Regions from separate parts of the Klebsiella sp. Sb-30 genome, predicted to be linked through region 2. Evidence: predicted binding sites of a transcription regulator. Region 2 holds the regulator's gene; each other region holds the start of a gene.

Region 1 (7,701 bases), 2.6 Mb from region 2:
GCCGGACGGCGGGAGGTGAAGGATGAGCTGGCTAATCGAGCCGTTCGGCTATCAGTATATGCTGAATGCGATGTGGGTATCGGCGCTGGTGGGCGGCGTGTGCGCCTTTCTCTCCTGCTACCTGATGCTGAAAGGCTGGTCGCTGATTGGCGATGCCCTCTCCCACTCCATCGTACCGGGCGTGGCGGGAGCGTATATGCTCGGCCTGCCCTTCGCCGTCGGCGCTTTTCTCTCCGGAGGACTGGCGGCGGGCAGCATGCTGTTTCTCAACCAGCGTTCGAAGCTCAAAGAGGATGCCATTATCGGTCTGATTTTTTCGTCGTTCTTCGGTATCGGGCTGTTTATGGTGTCACTCAACCCAACTTCGGTGAATATCCAGACCATTATTCTCGGCAATATCCTGGCGATCGCTCCGGAAGATATTATTCAGCTGGCGGCCATCGGCTCGATTTCAATGGCAATTCTGCTGCTGAAATGGAAAGACCTGATGGTCACCTTTTTCGATGAGAGCCACGCCCGTTCCATTGGCCTGAACACCACCGGGCTCAAGCTGCTGTTCTTCACCCTGCTGGCCGCCTGTACCGTGGCGGCATTGCAAACCGTGGGCGCCTTTCTGGTTATTTGCCTGGTGGTCACTCCGGGAGCGACCGCCTGGCTGCTGACCGACCGCTTTCCACGGCTGCTGGCGATTGCCGTCGCTATTGGCAGCCTGACCAGTTTTTTCGGCGCCTGGCTGAGCTACTATCTGGATGGCGCAACCGGCGGCATTATCGTCGTGGCTCAGACTTTGCTCTTCCTGCTGACCTTTGTCTTTGCCCCTAAACACGGCCTGCTGGCCAACCGCCGTCGCGCCAGGGAGGGCTCATGCTGCTGACCACGCTCCTCGAACCGTTCCAGTTTTCGTTTATGGTCAACGCCATGCTGGTGGCCACCATCGTCGCCATTCCCTGTGCGCTGCTGTCGGTTTTTCTGGTGCTGAAAGGCTGGGCGTTGATGGGGGATGCCATGAGCCATGCGGTCTTTCCCGGCGTGGTGGTGGCCTATATCGCCGGGATCCCGTTTGCCATTGGCGCCTTTGTTGCCGGGCTATTCTGCGCCATCGCGACCGGCTATCTCGACGATAACAGTCGCATCAAGCGCGATACCATTATGGGCATTGTCTTTTCCGGGATGTTTGGCGCCGGGCTGGTACTGTATGTCGCCATTCAGTCCGAAGTCCATCTCGACCATATTCTGTTTGGCGACATGCTGGGGATTTCCGCCAGCGATATTGGGCAAACATCGGCGATTGCACTAGTAATTGCGCTGATTATCGGACTAAAGTGGCGCGACTTTCTGCTTCACGCCTTCGATCCGCATCAGGCTAAAGCCAGCGGATTACGCTGCGGCCTGCTGCACTACGGATTGCTGTGCATGATTGCCCTGACTATCGTGGCGACGCTCAAAGCGGTGGGGATTATTTTGTCAATCTCGCTGCTGATTGCCCCCGGAGCCATTGCTCTGCTGCTGACCCGGCGTTTTATCAGCGCGCTGCTGCTGGCGGTGGGGATTGCGCTGAGCTGTTCGTTGGGCGGCGTGTGGCTCTCGTTTTACCTTGATAGCGCACCGGCGCCGACCATCGTGGTGTTGTTTACCGCGCTGTTTATTATCACCTTTGTCTGGACGTCGGTTCGCGACAATCAAACTCAGGCGATGTCCGCAGAGGCTCCGGAGCGCCGCTGACGCCTTACCCGGGCGACGACAGACCGCACGCGTTGAAGCCCGCCTGAGCGCAGCGCTAGCCGGGGAAATCACCGCGACTTTTTAGGCCGGTATTTTTCCGGAAGCGCTGGCACGGGACGCCGGTCATCAATCAGGTGACGAATCGTCAGAATCGGGTGGCGCCAGAGCATTCGCGGCCCCGCCCAGCGCATGATTTGCTTCATTTCTTCGCGTTTTGCCGGCTGGTAGCAGTGAACCGGGCACTGCTTACAGGCCGGCTTCTCTTCGCCAAACACGCATTTATCCAGCCGCTTATCGGCATAGGCGTTTAGCGCCTGGTAATGTTCCACGTCGGCCTGCGCGTCCGGGCAGCGGCGCTGATAGAGCGAAATCATGCTGCGGATAGTCTTTTTTTCCCGGTCGATGCGTTGACCCGCCATTGCGTTTCTCCATCAATAAAGATGCAAAAATAATACACCTTTATAGCCTCTGGCGCAGCCGTTTTCCCCTATCGCTTACGCCGGATCGGCGGACTTATCGAGGTGACCCAGCGACTTCTCCGGGAAGCAGACATCCCGTACCCGACGCTTGAGTTCAGCCGCATCCGGGAAACCCTCATCCTGCTTGCGGTCCCAGATTTGTACGTCGTCAACGGTAATGGTGAAGATACCGCCGGTGCCCGGAACCAGCGTGACCGAGCCGATATCGGTACTGAACGTATGCAGCAGCTCCTGAGCCATCCAGCTGGCGCGTAGCATCCAGTTGCATTGAGAGCAGTAGTTGATCGTAATCGCGGCTTTGTGACTCATGATTTTCTCGCTGTATCTAAAAGGACTGATTGTAAACAAATTGCAGATTAAATGAGGAATACATGATTATTTTGTTGCAAACGATAATACCTATCATTACCATTCGCAATCAATAATCATGGAGAAACAGAGTCCGCTAACGGAAGCAACGGGACTCACCTGCAAATCTGGAAGTAACGCGTGAGCCGATACTAATAATTATCAAGGCGTGGCTACTATGTATAAATCCACTCAATCACCGGCCTGGTTTAAGAAAAGCCTGCTGGTGACTTCGTTGCTTGCAGCAATCTATCAGACGACCGCCGGGGCAGCTGATACCACCGCACACACCACCACCAGCGACACATCATCGGATAGCTCCGAGCAGATGACCGTTACCGCACCCGCTCCCCTGCTCAAAGCCGGTAGCGAACATTCGGTCAGCGCGCAGGAGCTCCAGGACAAAGGGGCCAAAGATTTTGGTTCCGTCATGCGTTACGAACCGTTAATCAGCGCGACCGGCGCCAGCGGCGGCTCGGGTAATGGCAAAAGCGGCTTCGACCGCGGCGGCTATACCGGTTATAACATTCGCGGGCTGGAAAGCAACCGCGTCGGGATTGATGTCGACGGCATCGCGCAGCCGGATGCGACCGGACGCGGCTACGTCGGCCGTGCCGGCCTGAATACGTTTGGCATCGGTCGCGATTACATCGACCCGTATATGTATGGCAGCATCGATATTCAGTCCGGCGCCACCTCGACTGAAACCGCCAACACCTCTATCGGCGGCAACGTCTCCTTCCAGCCGAAATCTGCCGATGACTATCTGCGCCCGGGAAAAACCAGCGCCTTCGGCTACCGGAGCGGCTACGACTCTGCCGACCGCAGCTGGCATAACGGCGTGACGGTGGCCGGCGGAGATGAAACCCTACGCGGCATTTTCGTCTACAGTCGCCGCGACGGCCAGGAAACGGCAAATAACAGCGATAAGATTGACGCCTATCCGGCCAACTGGCACTCCGATGCGTTTCTGGCCTCCGGCATCTGGCAGCCCAATGATGAACACAAGCTGACCAGCACGCTCGACTACTACCATAAAACCAACCACACCCACTTTGACAGCTGGGATAGCAGCGGCAACAGCATCATTGGCGATGCCAATCAGACCAGCCAGACTCGTCGCTGGGGCATCAGCCTGAAAGACGACTGGACGCCAATGAATGACTATCTCGACAGTATGTCGACCAAAGTCTACTACCAGCACACCGAGGCCCATGACTGGACGTGGATGCCGGACAGCACCACCAGATCGATGGAAACGGTCAACTCCAACTACGATACCGACACCTGGGGTATTCAGACCGCGCTGGCGAAATCCATTGGCCGCCACGACCTGAGCGCCGGGCTCAACGCCAGCACCACCAAAACCCAGCGCCCGTTCAGCCAGTCGCCGGTCCCGAGCATCTACAGCGAAATCATGCAGCCGGAAGCCGACAGCCGGGGCTACACTCTTGGCGGCTTCGTTCAGGATAAGATCAACTTCGATCTCGACAGCCACAACTTTGCGGTGATCCCGGGCGTGCGCGTGGTGCATCAATCCACCAAACCGGAGAATCTCGGCGATCTGACCACCAACAGCAGCGTGCTGACGGAGTCCTCCGTCACCAGCCTGTACGGTAAAAATTCCGATACTCAGGTGCTGCCGTCCCTGACGTTCCAGTACGATATCACTCCGCGTACCATGACCTACCTGCAGTATAAACGCGGCGCCGAGTTCCCTAACGCCAGCCAGCTTTACGGCTCCTGGAACCTCGGATCCAGCTACGCCGGACGAGCGCAGTATGCGCTGATTGGTAACACCGATCTGAACACGGAAACCAGCGACAACTTCGAATGGGGCTTAAAAGGCGAAGTGGTCGAAGGGATCACGATGCGCACCGCCCTGTTCTATAACAACTACAAGAACTTCATCGCCTATAGCCGCTACACCCGTTCCGGTAACCCCGACCACTTCACCAACGTCCCGTCGAATATCTATACGATTTATCAGGCGGAAAACCGCGATAAAGCCTATATCTACGGCGGCGAAATCAGCGCCAAATTCAACTTTGGTACCTGGTTTGAAGAGGTTAACGGCCTGAGCGCGACGCTGGCCTACGGCTATAGTGAAGGGAAATCGAAATCCAGCTATCTCGGCGACAAGTACATCGACCTCGACAGCGTGGCGCCGATGAAAGCGATCGTAGGCGTTGCCTGGGACGATCCGGCGAAACGCTACGGGACCGCGTTGACCGCCACTTTCGTGAAAGGTAAGCAGGCCAGCGCCACCAACCGCGAAAGCTATACCAACACGGGCTCTGCCATTACCGACTCCTCCAGCGAATACATGCGCGTGCCTGGCTACGGCATGCTGGACCTGACGGCCTGGTGGCAGGTCGCGAAAAACGTGCGTCTTAACGGCGGCGTTTACAACATTACCGATCGGCAATACTGGGATTACCTGAGCAGCCGCAATATTGAGACGTCCACGAATCAGGATGCCTACGATAAAGCGCTGGCGACGATGCCGGGCCGGACCTGGCAACTGGGCGTCAACGTCGATTTCTGATAGCCTGGAGAATAATAAACCCCATGGATTTCAACATATCGACGGGCAGCAGCAGCGTGGGTCGCGATACGCAGACTCAGACCGGCTCTGCACCATCCCGTTCGCATCATGCTGAAAGACAGCGGGGATAAACCTGCTCCCCGGCCTCGGCCGGGGATATTCATCGTAGAGAAGGAGATGAATCATGCAACACAACGCAAACGCACTGTGGCAGCGCTATCAGGCCGCCAAAACGCAGGCTTCCGCTAAATATGCCCGCGATATCGCTGCTGAAATGGGCATTAGTGAGGCGGAATTAACCGCCGCTCGCGTTGGCCACGACGCCGTTCGCCTGCAGGACGATATACGGGCAATCATCGCCGGACTGGAAGGCGTCGGCGAGACCAAATGCATCTGCCGGAATGAATATGCGGTGCATGAGCAGGTGGGTCAGTTTACCCACCAGCACTTGAGCGGCCACGCTGGGCTGGTGCTGAACCCGCGCGCACTCGATCTGCGCCTGTTCCTCAGCCAGTGGGCCAGCGCCTTCCACCTGAGTGATAACGGCCGCCAGAGCATTCAGTTCTTCGACCATCACGGTGACGCGCTGTTGAAAGTCTATGCGACAGCGCAAACCGATATGACGGCGTGGGAAGCGCTGATTGTCGGGCAGACCCAGGCCGACCCGGCGCCGCTGGCAATCCGCCCCGTCGATACCCCCCGCTACGCCGCCTCCGCCGACGGTGCGGCGCTGGAAAATGAATGGCGCGCCATGACCGACGTCCATCAGTTCTTCGGGCTATTGCGAAAATATAACCTCTCCCGCCAGCAGGCTTTCCGCCTGGTCAGCGATGATCTGGCCTGCCGCATTGACCACGATGCCCTGCCGCACCTGCTGGAAACCATTCGCGAAGAGGGCAATGAGATCATGATTTTCGTTGGCAACCGCGGCTGCGTGCAAATCTTCACCGGCGCCCTGGAAAAGCTGGCCCCGATGCGCGGCTGGCTCAACATCTTCAATACCACCTTCACCCTGCACCTGCGCGAAGACAGTATTGATGAAATCTGGGTAACGCGTAAGCCGACCTCGGATGGCCATGTCACCAGCGTAGAGCTGTTTGCCCATGACGGTACGCAAATCGCCCAGCTGTACGGCCAGCGTAGCGAAGGGCACCCGGAGCAAGCGACATGGCGTAGCCAGGTTGACCGTCTGACGACGGAAGGACAGAGCGCATGAAACGCTGGCTGATGCTCATTGCCGCTCTTCCACTGTTTGCGCATGCCGCCGCAGAACGCATCATCTCTCTGGGCGGCGATGTCACAGAGATCGTCTATGCCCTGGGAGCACAGCAGCAGCTGGTCGCTAAAGACAGTACCAGCACCTGGCCTGCCGCCGCGCGATCGCTGCCGGACGTCGGCTATATACGCCAGCTGAACGCCGAGGGGATCCTGTCGTTACGCCCGACGATCGTCCTGGCAAGCGCACAGGCCCAGCCTTCGCTGGTCCTGCAAAAGGTTGAGGACAGTCGGGTAAAAGTGGTTAATATCCCGGGCGGTAACGATCTGTCGGCGATTGATAAAAAAATCGTCGCGGTGGCCGACGCGCTGGGTAAGCAGACTGAAGGTGACGCCCTGCGCCACGCCGTCGCCGCACAGATCGCGCAGATCCCCACGCAGCCGCTCGGCAAAAGGGTGCTGTTTATTCTCAGCCACGGCGGAATGAATACGATGGTCGCCGGGCAAAAGACCGCTGCGGATGGTGCTATTCAGGCCGCCGGGCTGCAGAACGCGATGCAGGGATTTGACCATTATCGCAGTATGTCTCAGGAAGGCGTGATCGCCAGCCTGCCGGACCTGGTAGTGATCTCCGCCGACGGGCTTAAAGGCATGGGCGGTGAAGCCGGCTTATGGAAGCTGCCGGGGCTGGCGCAAACGCCGGCCGGTCGCCATAAACAGCTGCTGGTGATTGACGATATGGCCCTGCTCGGCTTTGGACCGCGGACGCCGCAGGCGATTAGCGCGCTGAGAAAAAAAGCGGAGCAGCTCCCCTGATGCGCCCCACTCTCTCTCGCCATCTGTGGTTAATGACGCTGCTGCTGGTGAGCCTGACGCTGTTCGCGACGACCCTCGGCGCGATGCCTCTGCCGCTCGCCAGTCTGTGGCCGCCGGGGGATGAGGTGTTGCGCCATATCTGGCTCACCATTCGTCTGCCGCGCGTCCTGCTGGCGCTGCTGGTCGGCGCCGCGCTGGCGCTCTCCGGCTGCGTCATGCAAGGGCTGTTTCGCAATCCGTTAGCCGATCCCGGCCTGCTGGGGGTCAGCAGCGGTGCAGCGCTGGCGGTGGCCTGCTGGCTGGTTCTGCCGCTGTCCGTTCCGGCGCTGGTGGCGCTGTATGCCCCGATGCTGGCGGCGTTCATCGGGAGTATCGCCGTCATGGTGGTCATTTTTATCCTCAGACAGGCGAGTGAGGGTTCGCTCTCGCGTCTGCTGCTGGTCGGGATCGCCATCAACGCGCTGTGCGGCGCGCTGGTGGGGGGGCTGGCCTGGATAAGTAATGATACCCAGCTGCGCCAGCTGTCGCTGTGGGGAATGGGCAGTCTCGGCCAGGCAGAGTGGTCCACGCTGC
Region 2 (7,701 bases):
GTAAAACTCAGATAGCTCTGGGTCTTGCAGCCGGATGGCAGAATGTCCAACATAATACCCTAACCCGACGAAGCGAAAAAAAGAACTTTGCCATGAAATTAAATAGCCGCACGCAATCTGCACAAAATCCGCACAATAATTCCCCTGTTGTCCTGGTTCACGGTCTGTTTGGTAGTCTCGACAACCTGGGCATCCTCGCCCGCGACCTGGTGAACGACTACGATATTTTGCAGGTTGATATGCGCAACCACGGTCTTTCCCCCCGTTCGCCGGAGATGACCTACGCGGCGATGGCGCAGGATCTGATCGATACTCTTGACGATCGGCAGATAGAGAAAGCCACCTTTATTGGTCATTCGATGGGGGGGAAAGCGGTCATGGCGCTTACCGCACTGGCGCCGGAGCGCATCGCTGGCCTGGTCGCCATTGATATTGCCCCGGTGGACTATCACGTGCGCCGTCATGATGAAATTTTCAACGCCATCAATGCCGTCACCGACGCCGGCGCCGCGTCCCGTCAGCAGGCGGCCACGGTGATGCGCCAACATCTGCAGGAAGAAGGCGTGATTCAGTTTCTGCTGAAATCCTTCGTTGATGGCCAGTGGCGCTTCAACGTACCGGTATTATGGGATCAATATCCGCACATCGTGGGCTGGCAAACGGTTCCTGCCTGGCCTCATCCGACCCTGTTCATCCCGGGAGGCAACTCGCCGTACGTCACCGATGAGTATCGCGATACCCTGCTCGCCCAGTTCCCACAGGCGCGAGCGCACGTCATCGCCGGCGCCGGCCACTGGGTGCATGCGGAGAAACCGGAAGCCGTCCTGCGCGCCATTCGTCGCTATCTGACCGCTTTGCAGGCTTAACTGGCTAAAAACTGCCCGACCGCGCTGCAGAATGCCCGCGGTCGTTGGCGCAGCGGTTCGCCTGATGTATTATGGCGCGCTATCTGTGTCGGCTATAGCCCGGCAACTTGTTTCCCCGAAGTCACTCTGAATCATGGCAAAAGAACAAACGGACCGTACGACATTAGATTTGTTCGCAACCGAGCGTCGCCCGGGTAGACCAAAGACCAATCCGCTTTCGCGCGATGAACAACTGCGCATAAATAAACGCAATCAGCTCAAACGCGACAAAGTTCGCGGCCTGAAGCGTGTGGAGTTAAAACTCAACGCTGAAGCGGTTGATGCGCTCAACGAGCTGGCGGAAGCTCGCAATATGAACCGCAGCGATTTGATCGAAGAGATGCTGATGAACCAGCTGGCAACCCTGCACAGCCGGGATAAAGCCTGAAAATCCTCAAAAAAACACTTTCATGTAGCAGAGTGTGCAGTCGGGCGTGATTGCTGTTTCCGCGCCCTCCCCTGTTCTGCTATGATTGCCGTTATCTGCGGGCATTACGCCACTACCACATCATTAAGTTTCAAGAGGTTATTTTACTCATGGCAATCATCGGCATCTTTTTTGGCAGCGACACGGGCAACACCGAGAATATTGCAAAAATGATTCAGAAGCAGCTTGGTAAAGATGTTGCTGATGTTCACGACATTGCCAAGAGCAGCAAAGAAGATCTGGAAGCCTACGACATCCTGCTGCTCGGCATTCCGACCTGGTACTACGGTGAAGCTCAGTGCGACTGGGATGACTTTTTCCCGACGCTGGAAGAGGTCGACTTTAACGGTAAACTGGTTGCGCTGTTTGGCTGCGGCGATCAGGAAGACTACGCGGAATACTTCTGTGACGCGCTGGGCACCATCCGCGACATCATTGAACCGCGCGGCGCCACCATCGTTGGCCACTGGCCGACCGCGGGCTATCATTTTGAAGCCTCTAAAGGCCTGGCGGATGACGATCACTTCGTCGGCCTGGCTATCGATGAAGACCGCCAGCCGGAACTGACCAACGAACGCGTGACTCAGTGGGTTAAGCAGGTCTCTGAAGAGCTGCACCTCGAAGAAATCAAAAACGCCTGATGATTGTGCGGCGTTACCGTTAAGTTTCGCCGCATTAATAGATAGAAGCAATCAAACTAATAGCTACAAGTTTTTAACTTTTAATCACATATCTGTACAATGTCCTCTGATTTAACGAGGTCAGGTGACGTAGTTTGTAGCTGGGACCTCGTTTTTGACAGCATACAAGGCCCGATACTTGCAGTTTTCATTTAACGATGGCAGTTCTATAATGAGACGCATTGCATCGGGTGATTCTCTGTATTACTTCCGCTGATGGAAGTAGATCGTTTAGCAACAGGACAGATTCCGCATGACTGACAACAATACCGCATTAAAGAAGGCTGGCCTGAAAGTCACACTTCCACGATTAAAAATCCTGGAAGTCCTGCAGGAACCGGATAACCATCACGTCAGTGCGGAAGATTTATACAAGCGCCTGATCGACATGGGTGAAGAGATTGGTCTCGCTACTGTTTATCGCGTGCTGAACCAGTTTGATGATGCTGGCATTGTGACTCGCCACAACTTCGAAGGCGGTAAATCTGTTTTCGAACTGACCCAGCAGCACCATCACGATCATCTTATTTGCCTCGATTGTGGCAAAGTGATCGAATTCAGCGATGAGTCTATCGAAGCGCGTCAGCGTGAAATCGCCCACCGCCACGGCATCCGTCTGACCAACCACAGTCTGTACCTTTACGGTCACTGTGCGGAAGGCGACTGCCGCGAAGATGAACATGCACACGACGCGCTGGAAAAGTAATTTCCCACCGCGTGGACCACAAAAAGCCAACCTGACGGTTGGCTTTTTTATGTGCAAACGCCTACCCTTTTCTGCGCGCGGTATGCTCGTCGAGAGCACGGGTAAACGGTTCCTCATCCCAGCGGTTTGCCAGCGCTTCTCGTACCAGAGCCTGTTGGGTTTTCGGTACCATTCCACCTAATGGTGGGTCGGTATCAAGATTGGTGGGGAATGAGTAGCCCCGGGCAGCCACGGCAATCAGTGCCTGAACATCGCCACAGGATTGCGCGCCATGAAAAACGCCTGATGGTTAACATCAGGCGTTTTTACTGACAGGATCTGGCGCCCGCGATCAGGGCCTGGTGTTGTTGCTGCGAATCTCTTTCCAGATACGATCGCAACGCGCTTTCACCGCCTGGTCATTGCCGGTACGGGTCGCCTGAATACACTGTTGGTAATCCAGAACGCGCACGCTTTCCTGGTTGGCAAACGCCTGATGCTGTTTATCTTCTTTCAGCACGTCGAGAACGCTCTGGCAGGCCTGAACCTTATCCGGATTCCCTTCCGCCGTATTGATACAGGCGCTGTAAGCATCTTTTAGTTTCGTATCTTCTTTTGGCGCGGGGGACTGCGTACAGGCTACCAGGCCCGATGCCATAACCGCGATGAGCAATAGCTTCTTCATAATTGACCTCTCAGGTTTGCGGCAGGTTTACGCCTGCCGCCGCGGCATCAGAAAATAGTGAACGGAGCAATAACCATGAACTTCACGTCACGCTCATCCTGGAAGATATTGCCATAGCCACCGCTCCAGCTCGGGATGTCGGAGTGGTTGTCGTATTGGGTAAAGTGCAGTTTAAACAGCGTTCCTTTTGCCCGGCCGTCCTGTACGGTGTACATGGCATCGAGGCTATACGCGGACTCTTCCAGCCGTTTGTCCGGATTGTAATAGGCGTCCGGCGTGGACATTCTGCCCGGTTTGGCATCCCATGCGTAGACGTAAGAGGCGCCAAACGCCCAGCCCGGCATATTCCAGTTTTTCATGTCATACATCGCGCCGAAGAACACCGCTTTTTCACCGTTGGCGTTGAAGTCAGAACGGTTATCCCACCATACATCAAGACGACCGTTGGAAGAGGCATAGGTTGGGGTCATACGCTGCAGGAAGTAGCCCTGCTGGCCTTCAGCTTTCACCCAGGTGCCTTCCAGACGCAGGTCGAGGACATCAGCAACCTTGTAGCCAAAGGTCAGCGCCTGCAGCCAGGCAGTACCGTCGTAGATATCGTTCGTGCCGCCGTTACTGACTTTGTCGCGCGTACCATAGAACTGGTAGCTGGTGTTTAACGGCGTACCCGCGATATCAAATTTGTAGCTGGCCTTGGCAAAATACTGGTCGATATAGCCTTCAGCCTGGCCAAACGCCGCTTCCAGCACGAGGTCATTTTTAAAATCGTATTTGGCGCCCAGGGAGTGCAGATAATCGACTTTGGTTTTCTTGTCGTTCTGGTAGAAATTATCCATCTCGATGTGCCATGGCGCTTTGTATTCGTTCGTCCACATATAGGAGAAACTCAGCGCGCCGGCATCACCGTAATCAAAGTTGGCGCCGGCTTCAGCCCCCTGGTAAGTACCCGGCATAAAGCTCCAGTGCGGAGCCAGCAGCGTTTGCCCGGTTGGCTGGATATAACCGCCGCGAGCCCACACCGGGCCATATTTAAATTTCGCCGCAGCTTTATACAGGCTGATTCCGCTCTTATCGCCAGAGTAATCTTCGTCGTAGGCTTTATTCTTTGAGGAGAAGGCAATTTCGTTCGGGTGACCGCTTTCGCTGCTTTCCGCCATTTCAATTGCGGTGAAGGCAGCCACGTCAATACCAAACATATCAGCGGCATAGCCGGACTGGAAATCCAGATTGGCGTTCCAGGTCGAATGGGAAAGGTTGGTTTTGTATTTATCGCCGTCGGTCACATCTTTCCGGTCGCGCTCACGCTGCCAGTAGTAGATGCCGCCGGTTAAGGTGGAATCATCAATAAAACCTGCTGCGCTGGCCTGCGGAACAACGATCCAGCCCGACATCGCGGTGACGGCGGCAATAGCCAGCGCCAGCGTACTACGTTTGCCACTAAACGTACGCATGTGCATATCCTCTTTGACGTTTTAAAAACGCGGAGCCAAAGGCAAGCCGCGAAAAAATAAATAAGACTGCTAAAAAGGTGGAGCGGTAAAAGCCGCGTAACCACTGTTGATAGACTATTTTTCGTGACGCGAATTATCAATCTCTTTCGCCGATCAAAGCTTAAGATTATGACAAAGCGCACATATTCTATTTCTTTTTGTAACAATATCAGGCCTCATCCTTTTTTATACGTAAGTAATTACTAAATAGAAAGAAAATACAGAATGAAAGCGCTTACAGCCGTTTTGTGTACCGGTGGGAGGAGTGGCAGAGCTGACAGATATGACAAACAGTAAACAAGATTAATTCGCATCGCGAAAATAACGAACTTAATTCACTGATTCCAAAATAAAAAAAAACGCCGCTAAATGCGGCGTTTTGACACAGAGACGACGGCCGGGCCGCGACGAAAAATTTACTCGCCGACTTTAGCCCAGGTATCACGCAGACCCACGGTGCGGTTAAACACCAGATGCGTTGCGGTTGCATAGCGGCTATCGAGACAGAAATAACCTTCACGCTCAAACTGATAGGCTTTGCTGGCTTCCGCAGTGGCCAGGCTCGGTTCAGCGAAGCCCTGCTTGATCACCAACGATTCAGGGTTCATCACCGTCAGGAAGTCTTCTTCCGCGCCCGGATTCGGCACGCTGAACAGCCGATCGTACAGACGAATCTCCACCGGCAGCGCGTGTGCCGCGCTGACCCAATGGATAACGCCCTTGACCTTACGACCATCGGCAGGATCTTTGCTCAGCGTATCGGCGTCATAGGTACAGAAGATCGTGGTGATCGTCCCCTCTTCGTCCTTCTCTACACGCTCGGCCTTGATCACGTAGGCATTACGCAGGCGAACTTCTTTACCCAGCACCAGGCGCTTGTACTGCTTATTCGCCTCTTCACGGAAGTCGGCGCGGTCAATCCAGATCTCCGCGCTAAACGGTACTTCACGGCTGCCCATCTCCGGTTTGTTCGGATGATTCGGCATCGTCACCATTTCGCTTGCACCCTGCGGGTAGTTTTCAATGACCAGCTTAACCGGGTCGATAACGGCCATGGCGCGCGGCGCGTTTTCATTGAGATCTTCGCGGATGCAGGATTCCAGTGACGCCATCTCAATGGTGTTGTCCTGCTTGGTCACGCCAATGCGCTTGCAGAATTCACGAATAGAACTGGCGGTATAGCCGCGACGACGCAGACCGGAAATGGTCGGCATACGCGGGTCATCCCAGCCTTCTACGTGCTTCTCGGTAACCAGCTGGTTCAGCTTACGCTTGGACATCACGGTATATTCGAGATTCAGACGGGAGAATTCATACTGACGCGGGTGAACCGGGATGCTGATGTTGTCCAGCACCCAATCATACAGGCGACGGTTGTCCTGGAACTCGAGGGTACACAGGGAGTGCGTAATGCCTTCCAGCGCATCGCTAATGCAGTGCGTGAAGTCGTACATCGGATAGATGCACCACTTGCTGCCGGTCTGATGATGATCGGCAAATTTAATGCGGTACAGCACCGGATCGCGCATGACGATAAACGGCGAGGCCATATCGATTTTTGCACGCAGGCAGGCTTTCCCCTCTTCAAAACCACCGGCACGCATTTTTTCAAACAGCGCCAGGTTCTCTTCCACGCTGCGATCGCGATACGGGCTGTTTTTACCCGGCGCTTTCAGCGAACCGCGGTATTCGCGAATTTCATCCGCCGACAGTTCGTCAACATAGGCCAGGCCTTTGTTGATCAGCTCAATGGCATACTGGTGCAGCTGGTCAAAGTAATCAGACGAGTAGCAAACATCCCCGGACCAGTGGAAACCTAACCACTGCACGTCGTTTTTAATCGACTCCACGTATTCGATATCTTCTTTCACCGGGTTGGTGTCATCGAAACGCAGGTTGCATTGGCCCTGATAATCCTGAGCAATACCAAAGTTCAGGCAAATAGACTTCGCATGGCCAATGTGCAGATAACCGTTCGGTTCCGGCGGGAAACGAGTATGAACGGTGGTGTGCTTACCAGTAGCCAGATCTTCATCAATGATCTGACGAATAAAGTTAGTCGGGCGGGCTTCTGCCTCACTCATCGTGGGTTCCTCAAAGCGTAAACAACGTATAACGGCACATGATCTTACAAGCGGGGCGTAGAGACAACTATTAGTTACTGAAAATACGTATCTGAAGAAGATTATGGGGTCAGATGGGCTAAAAAAAAGCGGCGGAGGTTTCCCCCCGCCGCTCAGGCATAAACGCTACTCAGGAGCCTTACTTGCCTTTAATCTCATACAGCGGCGTCTGACCTGCCACCACCTTACCGGTTGCCAGAATCACCAGCGCACTGTAATCGTCGCTGTTGCTGCACACGACGGGGCTGATCATTGAACGGGCATTGGCATTCAGGTAGTCCAGATCCATTTCCAGAATCGGCTGGCCAGCCTGCACTTCCGCACCTTCTTCAACCAGTCGTTTGAAGCCCTGGCCGTTCAGCGCCACGGTATCAATGCCCATATGGACGACGATTTCCGCGCCATTTTCCGTTTCCAGGCAGAACGCATGGTTGGTGTTGAAGATCTTCACGACGGTACCGGCAGCCGGAGCTACGACGGTTTTGTCGGTCGGTTTCACCGCCACGCCATCGCCGACCGCTTTGCTGGCGAAGGCTTCATCAGGCACCTGCTCCAGCGCAACGATATCACCGGTAATCGGCGATACCAGCGCCGCGATGGTTTTGGCGTTAGCCACGGCCTGCGGTTTTGCAGTCGGAGCGGCGGCGGCAGGTGCAGCGTTGCCTTCTGCTGCGGCTACTGGTCCCGTCGTTTTCATCGCGTTAGC
Region 3 (7,701 bases), 2.3 Mb from region 2:
GGCCTGAGCTTCTCGCTGCCGCTGTATCAGGGCGGGATGGTGAACTCGCAGGTGAAACAGGCGCAGTACAACTTCGTTGGCGCCAGCGAACAGCTGGAAAGCTCACATCGCAGCGTAGTTCAGACCGTTCGTTCTTCCTTTAATAACATCAACGCCTCTATCAGCAGCATCAACGCCTACAAACAGGCGGTGGTCTCTGCGCAGAGCTCCCTTGATGCGATGGAAGCCGGCTATTCCGTGGGGACGCGTACCATCGTCGACGTCCTGGATGCCACCACCACTCTGTACAACGCGAAGCAGCAGCTCTCCAGCGCACGTTATAACTACCTGATTAACCAGCTGAACATTAAATCTGCGCTCGGTACTCTGAACGAGCAGGATCTGCTGGCGCTGAACAACACGCTGGGCAAACCGGTCTCGACATCACCAGATAGCGTCGCACCGGAAACCCCGCAGCAGGATGCTAACGCTGATGGCTACAGCAGCAATGCAGCCCCGGCGGCAACACCGGCTTCGACCCGCACCACGAAAACCAGCGGCGCGAATCCTTTCCGCCAGTAATCGTCGTTGCGTCATGGCGCTTCGCTTAACGAATTCCGCTAAGCGAAGCGCTAAACGTAAGGCAACGTAAAGATCCCCTCCTTTCCCTCCCTCTTCGCTTCATTTTCCACCACTCATCCTCTATCCTGAGCGTTAACAAACCGCAATACCACTGGGTCCTGGAAGACAAATATGAAACGGACAAAAAATATCAATCATGCCTCGTTCCGTAAAAGCTGGAGCGCGCGCCATCTGACGCCGGTCGCCCTTGCCGTTACGGCCGTATTTATGCTTGCCGGTTGTGAAAAAACCGACGAGACGGTTTCTCTGTACCAAAACGCCGATGACTGCTCTGCAGCCAACCCGGGCAAAAGCGCAGAATGCACCACCGCTTTCAACAACGCGCAGAAGGAAGCGGTGCGTACCGCGCCGAAATACGCCACGCGCGAAGATTGCGTCGCTGAATTCGGCGAAGGCCAGTGCCAGCAAACGCCGGCTCAGGCAGGCGTCGCGCCAGAAAACCAGGCGCAGGCACAAAGCAGCGGCAGCTTCTGGATGCCGTTGATGGCAGGCTACATGATGGGCCGTATGATGGGTGGCGGCATGGGCGCACAGCAGCCGCTGTTCAGCTCGAAAAACCCGGCCAGCCCAGCCTATGGTCAGTACACCGATGCCGGCGGTAAGAGCTACGGCGCCGCACAGCCGGGCCGGACGATGAATGTACCGAAAACAGCGATGGCACCAAAACCCGCTACCACCAGCACCGTCACTCGCGGCGGGTTTGGTGAGTCGGTCGCGAAGCAATCTGCTATGCAGCGCAGCGCTGCAGGCACCAGTTCGACTAAACGCTCAATGGGCGGCTAAATCACATGGAAAGAATCAGCATCACGGAACGCCCGGACTGGCGTGAGAAGGCGACCGAATACGGCTTCAACTTTCATACCATGTATGGCGAGCCGTACTGGAGCGAAGAGGCCTATTACAAACTGACGCTGGCCCAGGTTGAAAAGCTTGAAGAGGTCACCGCCGGGCTACACCAGATGTGCCTGCAGGCAGTGGAAAAAGTCGTCGCCAGCGATGAGCTGATGGCGAAGTTCCGCATTCCGAAACATACCTGGGGCTTCGTGCGCCAGTCGTGGAAAACCAACCAGCCGTCGCTCTACTCGCGTCTCGATCTGGCATGGGACGGCGTGGGCGAACCGAAGCTGCTGGAGAACAACGCCGATACCCCAACCTCGCTGTATGAAGCCGCCTTCTTCCAGTGGATTTGGCTGGAAGATCAGATCAACGCCGGCCAGCTGCCAGCAGGCAGCGACCAGTTCAACAGCCTGCAGGAAAAGCTGATCGAGCGTTTTTCCGAGCTGCGCGAACAGTTTGGCTTCCAGCTGCTGCATATGGCCTGCTGCCGCGATACCGAAGAAGATCGCGGTACCGTGCAGTATCTGCAGGACTGTGCCGCAGAAGCGGGTGTGGCGACCGAGTTTCTGTATATCGAAGATATCGGCCTGGGTGAAAAAGGTCAGTTTACCGACCTGCAGGATCAGGTGATTGGCAACCTGTTCAAGCTCTACCCGTGGGAGTATATGCTGCGCGAGATGTTCTCTACCAAACTGGAAGACGCGGGCGTACGCTGGCTCGAACCGGCGTGGAAGAGCATCATCTCGAACAAAGCTCTGCTTCCGCTGCTGTGGGAGATGTTTCCGAACCACCCTAATCTGCTGGCGGCTTACTTCAGCGAAGATGCGCATCCGGAGATGGAGAAGTACGTCATTAAGCCGATCTTCTCCCGTGAAGGGGCCAACGTGTCGATCGTGGAAAACGGCAAAGTACTGGAAGCGGTAGAGGGTCCATACGGAGAAGAAGGCACTATCGTGCAGGAGTTCTATCCGCTGCCGAAGTTTGGTGACAGCTACACGCTGATCGGCAGCTGGCTCATCAACGATATGCCCGCCGGGATTGGCGTACGCGAGGATCGGGCGCTGATCACCCAGGATCTGTCGCGTTTCTACCCGCACATTTTCGTCGAATAAGATCTGCCCCGGCCGCGCTAACGCCTGCCGGGGTTTTTCCGCTACCTTCTACGCCCCAATCAGCACCGACAGCATGCTCAGCGATCCCATCTCCATCCCTTCCACCGGAATAGTTATCGGCTCTTCGCCGTCCCAGGTACCCAGAACGTAGAGCAGCGGCAGGAAGTGATCCGCCGTCGGATTAGAAAGCGATCCGCCCTCATGCGCCAGATAGTTCACCAGCGGATGCTCTGCAACCGGTCCCTTCCAGCTCAGGTTGGTCTTGACGTAGTCATTAAATGATTCCGCCCACGGGTAAGGCGTGCTCTCGCCATGCCAGCGTGCCGTTCTCAGGTTATGCACCACGTTACCGCTCGCCACCAGCATGATACCTTCATCGCGTAGCGCCGCCAGCTTACGTCCCATTTCCATATGCCAGGCTGCCGGTTTGGTGCTGTCGATGCTCAGCTGCACCATCGGGATATCCGCATCGGGGTACATTTTTATCAGCACGCCCCATGAGCCATGATCGAAGCCCCAGGCTTCTTTATCCAGGGTCACGGGCACCGGCGCCAGCAGCTCAACCAGACGCTGCGCCAGTTCAGGAGAACCGGGAGCCGGGTAATGCGTATCGTACAGCGCCTGCGGGAAGCCGCCAAAATCGTGGATCGTCTTCGGCGTTTCCATAGCCGTGACGCCGGTACCGCGAGTAAACCAGTGCGCAGAGACTACAACGATAGCTTTTGGCCGCGGCAATGTTTCGCCCAGCTGCCGCCAGGCGCGGGTATAGACGTTATCTTCCAGCACGTTCATCGGGCTGCCGTGGCCTAAAAACAACGCTGGCATTCGGGTACGGGACATGGTGATATCCTTAAACAGAGGAATTGTGATGCCTCAACATTACGCTTTTTTGCATCAGGATAAACTCAGATAAGCATGATGATGATCGTCAGAAAATTTGAATGTAATTCGCTGTAAAGGGTCGCATCGCCCTCTCGTCGTGAGCTGATAATCTGGATATCATTAATGATAATCATTATCAAAGGAAATGAATAATGTCGTCACCCTTAATATTGACGCTGCTGGCGGGTAGCGCCACATTCATCGGGGCTATTTTTGGCGTCCTGGGTCAGAAGCCATCCAACCGGCTGCTGGGATTTTCCCTGGGCTTTGCCGCGGGTATCATGCTGCTTATCTCGCTGATGGAGATGCTGCCCGCCGCGCTGAACGCGGAGGGCATGTCGCCGCTGCTCGGTTACGGCATGTTTGTCATCGGCCTGCTGGGCTACTTTGCGCTTGACCGCATGCTGCCCCACGCGCATCCGCAGGATCTAATGTCGCCGGGTATGCCGCGTCCGCGTAACCTCCGCCGAACCGCCATGTTGTTGACTCTGGGCATCAGCCTGCACAACTTTCCGGAAGGGATCGCCACCTTTGTAACGGCCAGTAATAACCTCGAGCTGGGCATGGGCGTCGCGCTGGCGGTCGCTTTACACAATATTCCCGAGGGGCTGGCGGTGGCCGGGCCGGTTTATGCCGCCACCGGTTCACGGTATAAGGCGGTACTCTGGGCAGGGCTTTCCGGTATGGCGGAAATTCTCGGCGGCCTGCTGGCCTGGCTGATCCTCGGAAGCCTGGTGTCACCGGTCATGATGGGCGCCATTATGGCCGCCGTTGCCGGGATCATGGTGGCGCTGTCGGTCGATGAGCTGATGCCGCTGGCAAAAGAGATCGATCCGCAGAGCAACCCAAGCTATGGCGTACTGTGCGGCATGTCGGTGATGGGATTAAGTCTGGTTGCGCTGCAGGCAATGGGCATTGGCTGATGGCAAAAACAACAAAGCCCACGCTGAGGTGGGCTTTGTCTTGAGGCGGGGCCAGAATCAGCTGGCTTTGCGCTCATGTGCGCGGCGATAGGCCACCAGATCTTCAATGGTGACCACGGCCATATTCTGCTTCTGTGCGAACGCAATGCACTCTGGCGCCCGCGCCATAGTGCCATCGTCGTTCGTCAGTTCACACAGCACGCCAGCCGGCTTAAAGCCCGCCAGCGTCACCAGATCGATGGTCGCTTCAGTATGACCACCGCGGGTCAACACGCCGCCCGGCTGCGCACGCAGCGGGAAGACATGGCCTGGACGGTTGAGATCGGAAGGTTTAGCGCCGTCGGCAATGGCCGCGCGCACGGTGGTCACGCGGTCAGCGGCGGAAACGCCGGTGGTGACGCCTGCTGCAGCTTCGATGGTCACGGTAAAACCGGTGCCGTATGCGCTGGTGTTGTTTTCCACCATCATCGGCAGGTCAAGCTGCTTACGGCGTTCATCGGTCAGGCACAGGCAGACAATGCCGCTGCCGTGGCGAATGGTCAGCGCCATCTGCTCAACGGTCATGGTTTCGGCGGCGAAAATCATGTCGCCTTCGTTTTCACGGTCTTCATCATCAAGCACCATCACACCGCGGCCTTCGCGCAGTGCATTTAAAGCGTGTTCCACACGTTCAAAAGCGGTACCAAAAGAGGAAAGGAGCGTCTGATTCATGGTAAATAAACCTCATTAAAATTATGGTTACCAGAATCAGGGCAGTCTTAGGAGCGCCGGTTTAGCGGCAAAAGTCAACGCAAGCGGATCGAAACCCGACTGAGCCGTTACTCTCTCCCATCCGGACTTTAACCGTCGGCCCCGGAATTACACCGGATCTGCTGACCTTTCTGCTGTTGCAGAAAGCGCTCGCGGGCTTTCAACGCCATGGTTGATTTACCGCCGGTGGGGAATTTCGCCCCGCCCTGAGAATAAGCGAGATCACTATAACGCTATTGATTATCATCGGCAATGCATAAGCTTCAAACATTTCTGGTTTATAGGCAGCGTCGATCGCACTACAATGAGCGATAAATCGACCAGAGCAGGAAACCACCATGATTGACCCGAAAAAAATTGAACAAATCGCCCGCCAGGTCCATGAATCGATGCCGAAAGGCCTTCGCGATCTTGGGGAAGATGTCGAGAAAAAGATCCGTCAGGTACTCCAGTCACAGCTGACCCGCCTGGATTTGGTCAGTCGCGAAGAGTTTGATGTGCAGACGCAGGTGCTGCTGCGCACCCGCGAAAAACTGGCGCTGCTGGAGCAGCGAATCAGCGATCTGGAAAGCCGCGCGGCCGCCCCGACCGTCGAAGAGAAGCAGTAAAAAATAACGGGCCCTCAGGCCCGTTGTTGTTTCAGTGTTCTAGCTCTGGTTCCGACGCTGCCTCTTCACTCACCTGACGGCAGTAGAGCTCATACCGTTGGCAAAACCATTCACGATGATCTTCATCCATATTGCCGACTATAGCCTGGAGATCAACGGAGTGTCCTTGTGCATGCATTCTGGCGAAACTCAGGGCCAGAAAATCAAAGTTCTTCATTGAATACAGTTCGTGATGATTCATCCGCATACTCCTTCAGCCGTGTGTGTTCTGATTGGTCATATGCTTTCTACTGACTTCAGTATTTATACTTACGCTAACGCTTTCTGTACGAAAAATGCGCTCAAATCGCCTGTTTATTGCGCTGAATCATCTCTGTCATCAATAAATAAAAAAAAGCCGGCGATCTGACGATCGTCGGCTATTTTTGTCGGACGTTATCCGGGTTTCTTCGGCCTCGCGATACGCAACCCGCTCCCCCAGGACGCCCGCCCGGCGCGACAAATTACTTACCGCTGTCTTTCTGGATCTTCTTAATGATGTTGGTCGTAGAGCAACCATCTTCAAAGTTCAGCACCAGAACGTCGCCGCCGTTCGCCCAGACTTCCTCGCTACCCGCGATATCTTCCGGCTTATAGTCGCCGCCTTTGACCAGCAGGTCCGGCAGAATGCCGGCAATCAGGCGCTGCGGCGTATCCTCTTCAAATGAGACGACCCAGTCGACGGCTTCCAGCGCGCCGAGCACGATCATACGCTGCTCCAGCGGGTTAACCGGACGAGACTCGCCTTTCAGACGTTTGGTCGACGCATCGCTGTTGACCGCAACGATCAGGCGATCGCCGAGCTTGCGCGCATTAGCCAGATAAGAGACGTGGCCCGCGTGCAGAATGTCAAACACGCCGTTGGTCATCACCACTTTCTCGCCGCGCTTACGCGCCGCCGCAACGGCCTGTTTCAGTTCATCTTCGTTCATCACGCCGAACCCGGTCTCCGCGCGCCCGCGCACGGCGTTTTCCAGCTCGATAGGTGAAACGGTGGATGTCCCCAGCTTGCCGACCACGACGCCGGCCGCCGCGTTGGCAAAGTAGCACGCCTCTTCCAGAGTGTTGCCGGAGGCCAGCGTCGCCGCCAGCACGCCAATGACCGTATCGCCGGCACCGGTGACGTCATACACTTCTTGCGCCTGAGTCGGCATATGCAACGGCGGACGGCCCGGCTGCAACAGCGTCATCCCCTGCTCGGAACGAGTCACCAGCAGCGCAGAGAGTTCGAAATCCGCAATAATTTTCAGGCCGCGTTCGACAATATCCGCTTCGTCTTTGCACTTGCCCGCTACGGCTTCAAATTCGGAGAGGTTCGGCGTCAGCAGCGTGGCGCCGCGATAGCGTTCAAAATCGGTGCCTTTCGGATCGATCAGCACCGGTACGCCGGCATCGCGCGCCAGCTTAATCATGGTCTGCACGCTGGCCAGCGCGCCTTTTGCATAATCGGACAATACCAGCGCCCCGATGGTACCCAGCGCCTGCTGAATGCGGTCGTGCATGGGCTGCGGATCGACGCCGGAGAATCCCTCTTCGAAATCCAGGCGGATCAGCTGCTGGTTGCGCGACAGCACGCGCAGCTTGGTGATAGTCGGGTGAGTCGGCACGGAGACAAAATCGCACTTCACGTTGACATCCGCCAGCGCCTTACTGAGCGCACGCGCTGCATCATCAATCCCGGTCAGGCCAACCAGGCGAGAGGTCGCACCGAGAGAGGCGATGTTCATCGCCACGTTTGCCGCACCGCCGGGACGCTCTTCGATATTTTCCACCTTGACCACCGGTACCGGGGCTTCGGGGGAAATACGGCTGGTGGGACCATACCAGTAGCGGTCCAGCATGACATCGCCAACCACCAACACTCCTGCACGTTCAAACTCCGGCAGCGTTACTTTCATGACTCTCTCCTGCGAGATACAAACTTTGCGC
Region 4 (7,701 bases), 400 kb from region 2:
AAGGTCTGGACATGACGTTCTCTTCTCCACTTAACAAACGCGGCGTAACGCCGGCGAAAGCCATGGTCGCGGCGATCAGCGGCTACGCAATGGATGGCTTTGACCTGCTGATCCTCGGTTTCATGCTGCCGGCAATCAGCGTTTCGCTGGCGCTCACCACTTCTCAGGCCGGTTCCCTCGTTACCTGGACGCTGATTGGCGCGGTACTGGGCGGGATTTTTTTCGGCCATCTCAGCGACCGTCTGGGCCGCATTCGCGTCCTGACCTTCACGATCCTGATGTTCTCGGTCTTTACCGGTCTCTGTGCGGTTGCCCAGGGCTATTGGGATCTGCTGGCCTATCGCACCCTTGCGGGTATGGGGCTCGGCGGCGAATTCGGTATCGGCATGGCGCTGATTGCCGAAGTCTGGCCGGCCCATAAGCGCAACCGCGCCTCGGCGTGGGTTGGTATCGGCTGGCAGCTTGGCGTGCTGCTGGCCGCCTTTATCACCCCTCTCCTGCTGGATATCATCGGCTGGCGCGGGATGTTTCTGGTTGGCCTTCTGCCGGCGCTGGTCTCATTTGCCATCCGCCGCGGGATGGGAGAACCGGAGGCGTTTACCAAAGATAGCCGCGTCGCGCAGGAAATATCGTTCACCGCGCGCCTCAGGATGCTGTTTGCCGACCGCGCCACCTCGAAGGCCAGTATCGGCATCCTCATCCTCTGCTCGGTACAGAATTTTGGCTACTATGGCCTGATGATCTGGATGCCCAGCTATCTCTCCTCCAGTTTTGGCTTTTCGCTCACCAAATCAGGGCTGTGGACGGCGGTCACCGTCGTGGGGATGACCTTCGGCATCTGGCTGTTCGGCGTGCTGGCAGACCGTTTCGCCCGCTGGAAGATCTTTCTGATTTACCAGGTGGGGGCCGTCGTGATGGTCATCGTCTACGCCCAGCTGCGGGACCCGACCCTGATGCTGTTTACCGGAGCGGTAATGGGGATGTTTGTCAACGGCATGATTGGCGGCTATGGCGCGCTGATCTCTGATACCTACCCGCTACAGGTCCGCGCCACCGCGCAGAACGTGCTGTTTAACCTCGGGCGCGGCGTGGGCGGCTTTGGACCGCTGGTGATTGGCCTGTTCGTCAGCCACTGGTCGTTTACCGCGGCGATCACCCTGCTGGCCCTGCTCTATCTGCTGGATATTTTCGCCACCCTGTTCCTGCTGCCAAAAACCCAGGGCAGCGAAGATGCGCTGGGCGCGATCGGCTAACGCCCTGCGCTCCAGATAACAAAGCCCGGGTTTCCCCGGGCTTTGCACACAAGATAGCGATCAGTAGTAGGCTTTCAACGTTCGCTGGCAAAGCATCGAACGGACGCAATCATCGGCGGTAAAACGCACAACGCCGATCATGTCGTCTTCCGCAAAACGCGCCAGCGCATCGACCAGCCCGGACTTCACGCCAGAGGGTAAATCACACTGGGTAATGTCGCCGTTCACGATGACCGTCACGTTTTCCCCGAGGCGGGTTAAAAACATTTTCATTTGCGCAGCGGTCACGTTCTGAGCCTCGTCCAGAATCACAACCGCATTTTCAAATGTACGTCCGCGCATATAGGCGAACGGCGCGATTTCCACCTTGCCAATTTCCGGTCGCAGGCAGTATTGCATAAAGGAAGCGCCCAGCCTTCTCACCAGTACGTCGTACACCGGTCGGAAATAGGGAGCAAACTTCTCGGCGATATCTCCCGGTAAGAAGCCGAGATCTTCATCGGCCTGCAGAACGGGACGGGTAACAATAATCCTGTCCACATCTTTGTGAATCAGGGCTTCAGCGGCTTTTGCTGCGCTAATCCAGGTTTTACCGCACCCGGCTTCGCCCGTGGCAAAAATCAGCTGTTTATTGTCGATGGCATTCAAATAATGCGCCTGAGCGTCATTGCGCGCTTCAATTGGGGAAGTATCACGGCTGTCCCGCGCCATGCCAATTGCTTCTACGCCACTCATTTGCACAAGCGATGTGACCGATTCTTCTTCGCGTTGCTTATGGCTGCGCGAATCCTGTCTCAGCACACGTTTGGCCTCACGACGAGCTTTGGTCACTGCTTTTTGTCTTCCCATGGATAGCACCTTGCGTTGTTGGTTTACATCACACGCGTCAATATCGACGCGATTATGCGCACGAACGATTGAGGTTTGGCTTCCTTGTAAGCCATTGCTTGCCTGTCGAATTGACAACGGGTCACGGCTACGCGCACCGCGTACCCGGTCTGGGTTTAGGTTATTGGTGGTGACTGGAGAAAAATTCGAGGTGTGGGAATCGCGGCCGGAAGTGTGGCCCCCGTGCTGAGGAGTACGGTAAGAAGATTTACATTTTCCGTTACAGCAATCGGGCATTCGCGATCTCCATAGTGAAACGACATCACTGCCGGGAACTACCGCGTCTGTAATAAGTACATCAAAAATAATTCTTAATGCAACTTATTTTTTACATGCGGACAACAAATAATTCTCATCGCAGCTCAGGAGAGTTTCCGACAAATAGATTACAGAAAAATAACACAAGGCAGGAAATACAAAAAAAGAATGGAAAAACAGCAGAAACGCCCTGCCCTTGCGGGCAGGTGCGTCAGGCTTCGAGCAGAGATTGCGCCAGGTAGTGCTGGCTGTCGATTACGCCCGGTAACACAAAGAAGTAGCCGCCGCCGATAGGTTTGACGTACTCCTCCAGCGCTTCGCCGTTAAGGCGTTTTTGCACCGTCAGGAATCCCTTCTCCAGATCATGCTGATAGCAGACAAACAGCAGTCCCATATCCAGCTGCCCGGAGTTGGTCACCCCCAGCGAATAACTGTAGCCGCGACGCATCATCAGACTGGACTGCGTCTGCGGTGTGCGCGGGTTCGCCAGACGAATGTGGCTATCCAGCGCGATAATATCGCCATCAGGATCCCGACTGTAATCCGGCACGTCATGCTCATGCTGCATACCCAGCGGCGCGCCGCTGTGCTTATCGCGCCCAAAAATGGTCTGCTGCTCTTTCAGCGGGGTGCGATCCCAGAACTCCACATGGAACTGGATGATACGCGCCGCCTGATAGCTGCCGCCGGTTGCCCACGCAGGCTCGCCTTGATCGGAGGTCACCCATACCACTTCATCCATCAGCGCCTTATCGGTACTGACCGGGTTCGCGGTGCCGTCTTTAAAGCCCAGCAGGTTAACCGGCGTCTCTTTGCCTTTACTCCGCGCGGCGCTATCGGAAATAAACCCTTCGCGCTTCCAGCGGACGCTGAGCAGGTCCGGCGTATGTTTAATCACATCGCGCAGCGCATGGATAACCGTATCCTGAGTATTGGCACAGATTTGCAACAGCAGATCGCCATGACAGAGCGCCGCATCCAGCGAATCGTTGGGGAAGCGGGTCATTTTTTGCAGCTTTTTCGGCGCCTTATCCGCTAATCCATAGCGCTCATCAAACAGCGAATGGCCAACCGAAACGGTGACAGTCAGGTTATCCGGGGAGATCCACGCGCCGAGGATCCCCGAATCCATCGGCGGCAGACGCGGATTTGGCGTGTCCGGCGCCGGCCCCCCTTTGGTCAGAAAGGCAATGCGCTGAGTCAGCAGGCGAAACAGGCGCTCCAGGTCAGCTTTATCGCTGGCCAGCACATCAAAGGCCACCAGCATCATCGATGCCTGCTGCGGCGTCAGCACGCCGGCCTGGTGCTGCCCGTAAAAAGGCTGCGCTTCGGCACGCGCGTCCGGCGACAGCACGCCCGGAGAGCTGTTGCCCTTCGCCGCGTGTGCCACCGGACAGCCGCCGGTGATAGCCAGCGCGCCGCCAAGCGCGCCGATCCCTTTTAATAATCGACGACGTGAAGGTTCATTCACATCAAGTTGCTTCTGTTCTGCCATCGACTTAGTCCAGCCCAAGGATCCCGCGCAACTGAGCCAGATCTTCCGCCAGCGTGGTGATCGGCCCTTTTAACGCATTACGATCCGCATCCGTCAGCTTGTCATACGTTTCGAAGCCGTCTTTAGTGCGGTATTTGCTGAGGATAGCGTCAACTTTCTTGAAGTTAGCGTCAACTTTCGCCAGCAGCGCGCTGTTCTCTTTTTGCAGCTGCGGGCGCAGCAGGTCAACGATCTTCTGCGCGCCGTCGATGTTCGCCTGGAAGTCCCACAGATCGGTGTGGCTGTAGCGATCTTCTTCACCGCTGATTTTGCTGGCCGCGACTTCTTCAATCAGGCCCGCCGCGCCGCCCACCACTTTCGACGGCGGGAACGCCAGTTCGCTGATGCGTTTTTGCAGTTCAAGCACATCGCTGTTCAGCTGATCGGCATACTTTTCCATCCCCTTGACGCTGTTGTCGCCAAACAGGGCTTTTTCCAGACGGTGGAAGCCGGTGAATTTCGGATCTGCGGCTTTTTTCTCGTAATCGTCTTCACGAGCATCAATACTGCCGTCCAGATCGGAGAACAGCTCCGCGATCGGTTCAATGCGCTCGTAGTGCTGACGCGTCGGAGCATACAGCGCTTTCGCTTTTTCAATATCTCCCGCCTTCACCGCGTCGGTGAACGCTTTCGTGCCGCTAACCAGCTGTGCGGTTTCCGCCGTAACGTAGGCTTTATAGGCGGTAATCGCCTCGCCAAGACTCAGCAGCGCATCGGCTTTCGCCGCATCTTTGGTGGCGGCACCGGTCACAATCAGCTTGCCTTTCGGGTTGGTCAGCAGCCCGCAGGTCATGTCGTATTCGCCCGGCTGCAGGTTCGCCGTCAGCTTTTGCGTAAAGCCTGGCGCAATGTTCTCGCGCTCTTCAACGACCATCACGCCTTTGAGAATCTCCCACTCCAGCGCTTTCTGACTGTGGTTTTGAATAATGAACTGCGTTTTCCCCGCTTTCACGGTGACGTTCATCGGCTCACACTGTTTATCGTTAACGGTGACTTTTACCTGCGGGATATCCGCAGCCTGAGCGTAGAAGGCAGAGCTGAACAACGCTGCGACGGCAAGCTGCAGCGCATTACGGCGAAAATGAATCATCATGATCATCCCTTTCGGTAAGTATGTTGTAACCATAATCCTGCGGCGCCCTACTTAAGCGGAGCAGTGCGCGAGGTTGCTGTATTGCTACGCGGCGGCAGCGCAAACAGCACCAGCGCCGGAATCAAATAGATAAAGTAGACCGCCACTTCACTGACGGTAGGCGCCTCCTGGTAACCGAAGATCCCTTCGAGCAGCGTGCCGAAAAGCGTGTGGGTCGACAGCACGCCGCTCAGGTCAAACGCCACGTCCTGGAAGTGGTTCCACAGACCGGCCTCATGGAAGGCGCGAATGGCCCCGGCCGCCAGCCCGGCCGCCACCAGCAGAATGAACAGACTGGTCCATTTGAAGAACACGCCGAGGTTGAGGCGGATCCCGCCCCAGTAAAGCAGAAAGCCGAGGACAATCGCGGTAGCCAGCCCCAGCATCGCCCCGAGCGGCGGCCAAATCCCCACATCCTGCTGGAAGGCCGCCAGCAGGAAGAACACCGACTCCAGCCCTTCCCGCGCGACGGCGAAAAAGACCATCATGATCAGCGCCCAGCCATGATGATTACCGCGCTGCAGCGCATTATCCACCGCCTGTTCCAGCTGCTGTTTCACGTTGCGCGAGACTTTGCGCATCCAGAAGACCATCCAGGTCAGGATGCATACCGCTACCAGTGCCACGATGCCTTCGAACAGCTCCTGTTCCCGCTGGGGAAACTCGCCGGTCGTTTCGTTAATGAAGATCCCCAGGCCCAGGCACAGCGCCGCCGCCAGGATAACGCCAATCCACATGACGCCAATCAAGCTGCCGCGCTGGGTGCGTTTGAGATAGCTGGCAATCAGGCTGACAATCAGCGCCGCCTCCAGCCCTTCGCGTAACATAATGAGAAATGGAACGAACATGCCGACACCCTTCAATGTGAATCGCAGTCAGTGGATGCAAAGATAAGTAAATATTTCTGATAGTGATTATCATTACAATAATCAGAAACACAAGTGAAATGTAGAGAGTTTGGTATCGAGTTGTAAATTAATCGCTTTAAAATAATTACTTAGGGGATTATCTGTCTTCATCGCGGTCAGGCAGCCGGCGCGGCGGTTTTTTCGCTACAGATATTTACCAGGCTGACCGGCTGTGGCTAAATAGCGGCCTTATTGACCTGCGAAAAGAACAACATGACACAATTCTTGCACTTCCTGCTGGCGCTGGCGGTTATTCTCGGCCTTGCCTGGCTTGCCAGCTATGACCGACAAAAAATCCGTGTTCGTTATATTATCCAGTTAATTATCATTGAAATTGCGCTGGCATTCTTTTTTCTGCATGCCGAAAGCGGTCTGTGGATAGTTAAAAATATCTCAAGCTTTTTCACTTCGTTGCTCGGTTTTGCTGCCGAAGGCACCAACTTTGTATTTGGCGGTATGAGCGAAAAAGGAATGGCGTTTATTTTCCTTGGCGTGCTGTGCCCGATTGTCTTTATTTCGGCGCTGATCGGTATTCTTCAGCACTGGCGCATTCTGCCTGTTTTCATCCGTGTGATTGGCACCCTGCTCTCCAAAGTCAACGGCATGGGTAAACTGGAATCCTTCAACGCCGTCAGCTCGCTGATTCTCGGCCAGTCGGAGAACTTTATCGCCTATAAGGGCGTGCTCGGCGACCTCTCCTCACGCCGGCTGTTCACCATGGCGGCCACCGCGATGTCAACGGTATCGCTCTCCATCGTCGGCGCCTATATGAGCATGCTCGATGCAAAATATGTGGTCGCGGCGCTGATCCTTAATATGTTCAGCACCTTTATTGTACTGTCGATTATTAACCCGACGCGTCCGGGTAGCGAAGAAGAGATTAAGCTGGAGAAGCTCCACGAATCACAAAGCTTCTTCGAAATGCTCGGGGAATATATTCTTGCCGGCTTTAAAGTGGCGATGATTATTCTGGCGATGCTGATTGGTTTTATTGCCCTGATCAGCGCCATTAATGCCCTGTTTGCCACGCTATTTGGCCTGAGTTTCCAACAAATTCTCGGCTACGTTTTTTATCCGCTGGCCTGGCTGATTGGTATTCCGCTCAGCGATGCGTTGAGCGCCGGAAGTATTATGGCAACCAAGCTGGTGGCGAATGAGTTCGTGGCGATGATTGAGCTGCAAAAAATTGCCGCCGGCATGACCCCGCGTGGACTGGGTATCCTCTCGGTCTTCCTGGTCTCTTTCGCGAACTTTGCCTCCATCGGCATTATTGCCGGAGCCATTAAAGGACTGAACGAACAGCAGGGGAATATCGTCTCCCGCTTCGGCCTGCGTCTGGTCTACGGCGCCACGCTGGTCAGTCTGCTTTCCGCCAGCTTCGCCGGCCTGGTGCTGTAACAGACAGGGCGGGGAATTTCCCCGCCCTGTTTTCAGAAGTGAACGCAGACCGGCTGGTCAACGCGCATCACCGACTCCTGGGCAAAGCGCGATTTATAGAGGTGACGTAACGCCTCAATCCCCTCTTCGCTGCCACCGTCTTTACCATGAATCAGCATCAGCGCTTTGCTCTGCTCGCGGGCCACGCTGCCGTCATTCCCCAGCCACTGCCCCCGGGCGTCAAACACCGTTAACCCCTCGCGAAAACGCGGCGTGACGTCGCGGTCAACAAACTGCTGCCACTCCTGGGCGGTGATATCTTTACCCGCCGGCCGGCTTAAACCGAAATAG

Evidence for each region. Region 2 encodes Fur, which represses iron uptake genes when iron is present. Its sites were predicted from a motif close to ATAATAATGAGAACNACTATCAA; they were not measured.
Region 1: the regulator Fur is predicted to act here: its motif matches at 2,591-2,613, upstream of AC236I_RS05210 (TonB-dependent receptor domain-containing protein).
Region 3: the regulator Fur is predicted to act here: its motif matches at 3,570-3,592, upstream of zupT (zinc transporter ZupT).
Region 4: the regulator Fur is predicted to act here: its motif matches at 5,970-5,992, upstream of efeU (iron uptake transporter permease EfeU).

The regions. Positions count from the first base shown of each region.
Region 1 is NZ_CM172749.1:1,089,880-1,097,580, reverse strand. It holds gene AC236I_RS05235 (manganese/iron ABC transporter ATP-binding protein) at 1-26, shown strand, start outside; gene sitC (iron/manganese ABC transporter permease subunit SitC) at 23-874, shown strand; gene sitD (iron/manganese ABC transporter permease subunit SitD) at 865-1,722, shown strand; gene AC236I_RS05220 (nitrous oxide-stimulated promoter family protein) at 1,791-2,141, opposite strand; gene AC236I_RS05215 (Rdx family protein) at 2,217-2,510, opposite strand; gene AC236I_RS05210 (TonB-dependent receptor domain-containing protein) at 2,728-5,097, shown strand; gene AC236I_RS05205 (hemin-degrading factor) at 5,282-6,313, shown strand; gene AC236I_RS05200 (heme/hemin ABC transporter substrate-binding protein) at 6,310-7,128, shown strand; gene AC236I_RS05195 (FecCD family ABC transporter permease) at 7,128-7,701, shown strand, end outside.
Region 2 is NZ_CM172749.1:3,734,786-3,742,486, forward strand. It holds gene ybfF (esterase) at 93-866, shown strand; gene ybfE (LexA regulated protein) at 1,000-1,293, shown strand; gene fldA (flavodoxin FldA) at 1,443-1,973, shown strand; gene fur (ferric iron uptake transcriptional regulator) at 2,266-2,718, shown strand; gene AC236I_RS17490 (ChiQ/YbfN family lipoprotein) at 3,050-3,382, opposite strand; gene chiP (chitoporin ChiP) at 3,430-4,833, opposite strand; gene glnS (glutamine--tRNA ligase) at 5,289-6,956, opposite strand; gene nagE (N-acetylglucosamine-specific PTS transporter subunit IIBC) at 7,135-7,701, opposite strand, start outside.
Region 3 is NZ_CM172749.1:699,753-707,453, reverse strand. It holds gene tolC (outer membrane channel protein TolC) at 1-561, shown strand, start outside; gene AC236I_RS03390 (DUF1190 family protein) at 733-1,404, shown strand; gene AC236I_RS03385 (glutathionylspermidine synthase family protein) at 1,410-2,570, shown strand; gene ygiD (4,5-DOPA-extradiol-dioxygenase) at 2,619-3,410, opposite strand; gene zupT (zinc transporter ZupT) at 3,605-4,375, shown strand; gene ribB (3,4-dihydroxy-2-butanone-4-phosphate synthase) at 4,433-5,086, opposite strand; FMN riboswitch at 5,192-5,343, opposite strand; gene ubiK (ubiquinone biosynthesis accessory factor UbiK) at 5,464-5,733, shown strand; gene glgS (cell surface composition regulator GlgS) at 5,765-5,974, opposite strand; gene hldE (bifunctional D-glycero-beta-D-manno-heptose-7-phosphate kinase/D-glycero-beta-D-manno-heptose 1-phosphate adenylyltransferase HldE) at 6,237-7,670, opposite strand.
Region 4 is NZ_CM172749.1:3,333,046-3,340,746, forward strand. It holds gene AC236I_RS15620 (MFS transporter) at 12-1,253, shown strand; gene phoH (phosphate starvation-inducible protein PhoH) at 1,314-2,102, opposite strand; gene efeB (iron uptake transporter deferrochelatase/peroxidase subunit) at 2,611-3,894, opposite strand; gene efeO (iron uptake system protein EfeO) at 3,899-5,026, opposite strand; gene efeU (iron uptake transporter permease EfeU) at 5,074-5,913, opposite strand; gene AC236I_RS15645 (NupC/NupG family nucleoside CNT transporter) at 6,187-7,371, shown strand; gene AC236I_RS15650 (DUF3574 domain-containing protein) at 7,404-7,701, opposite strand, start outside.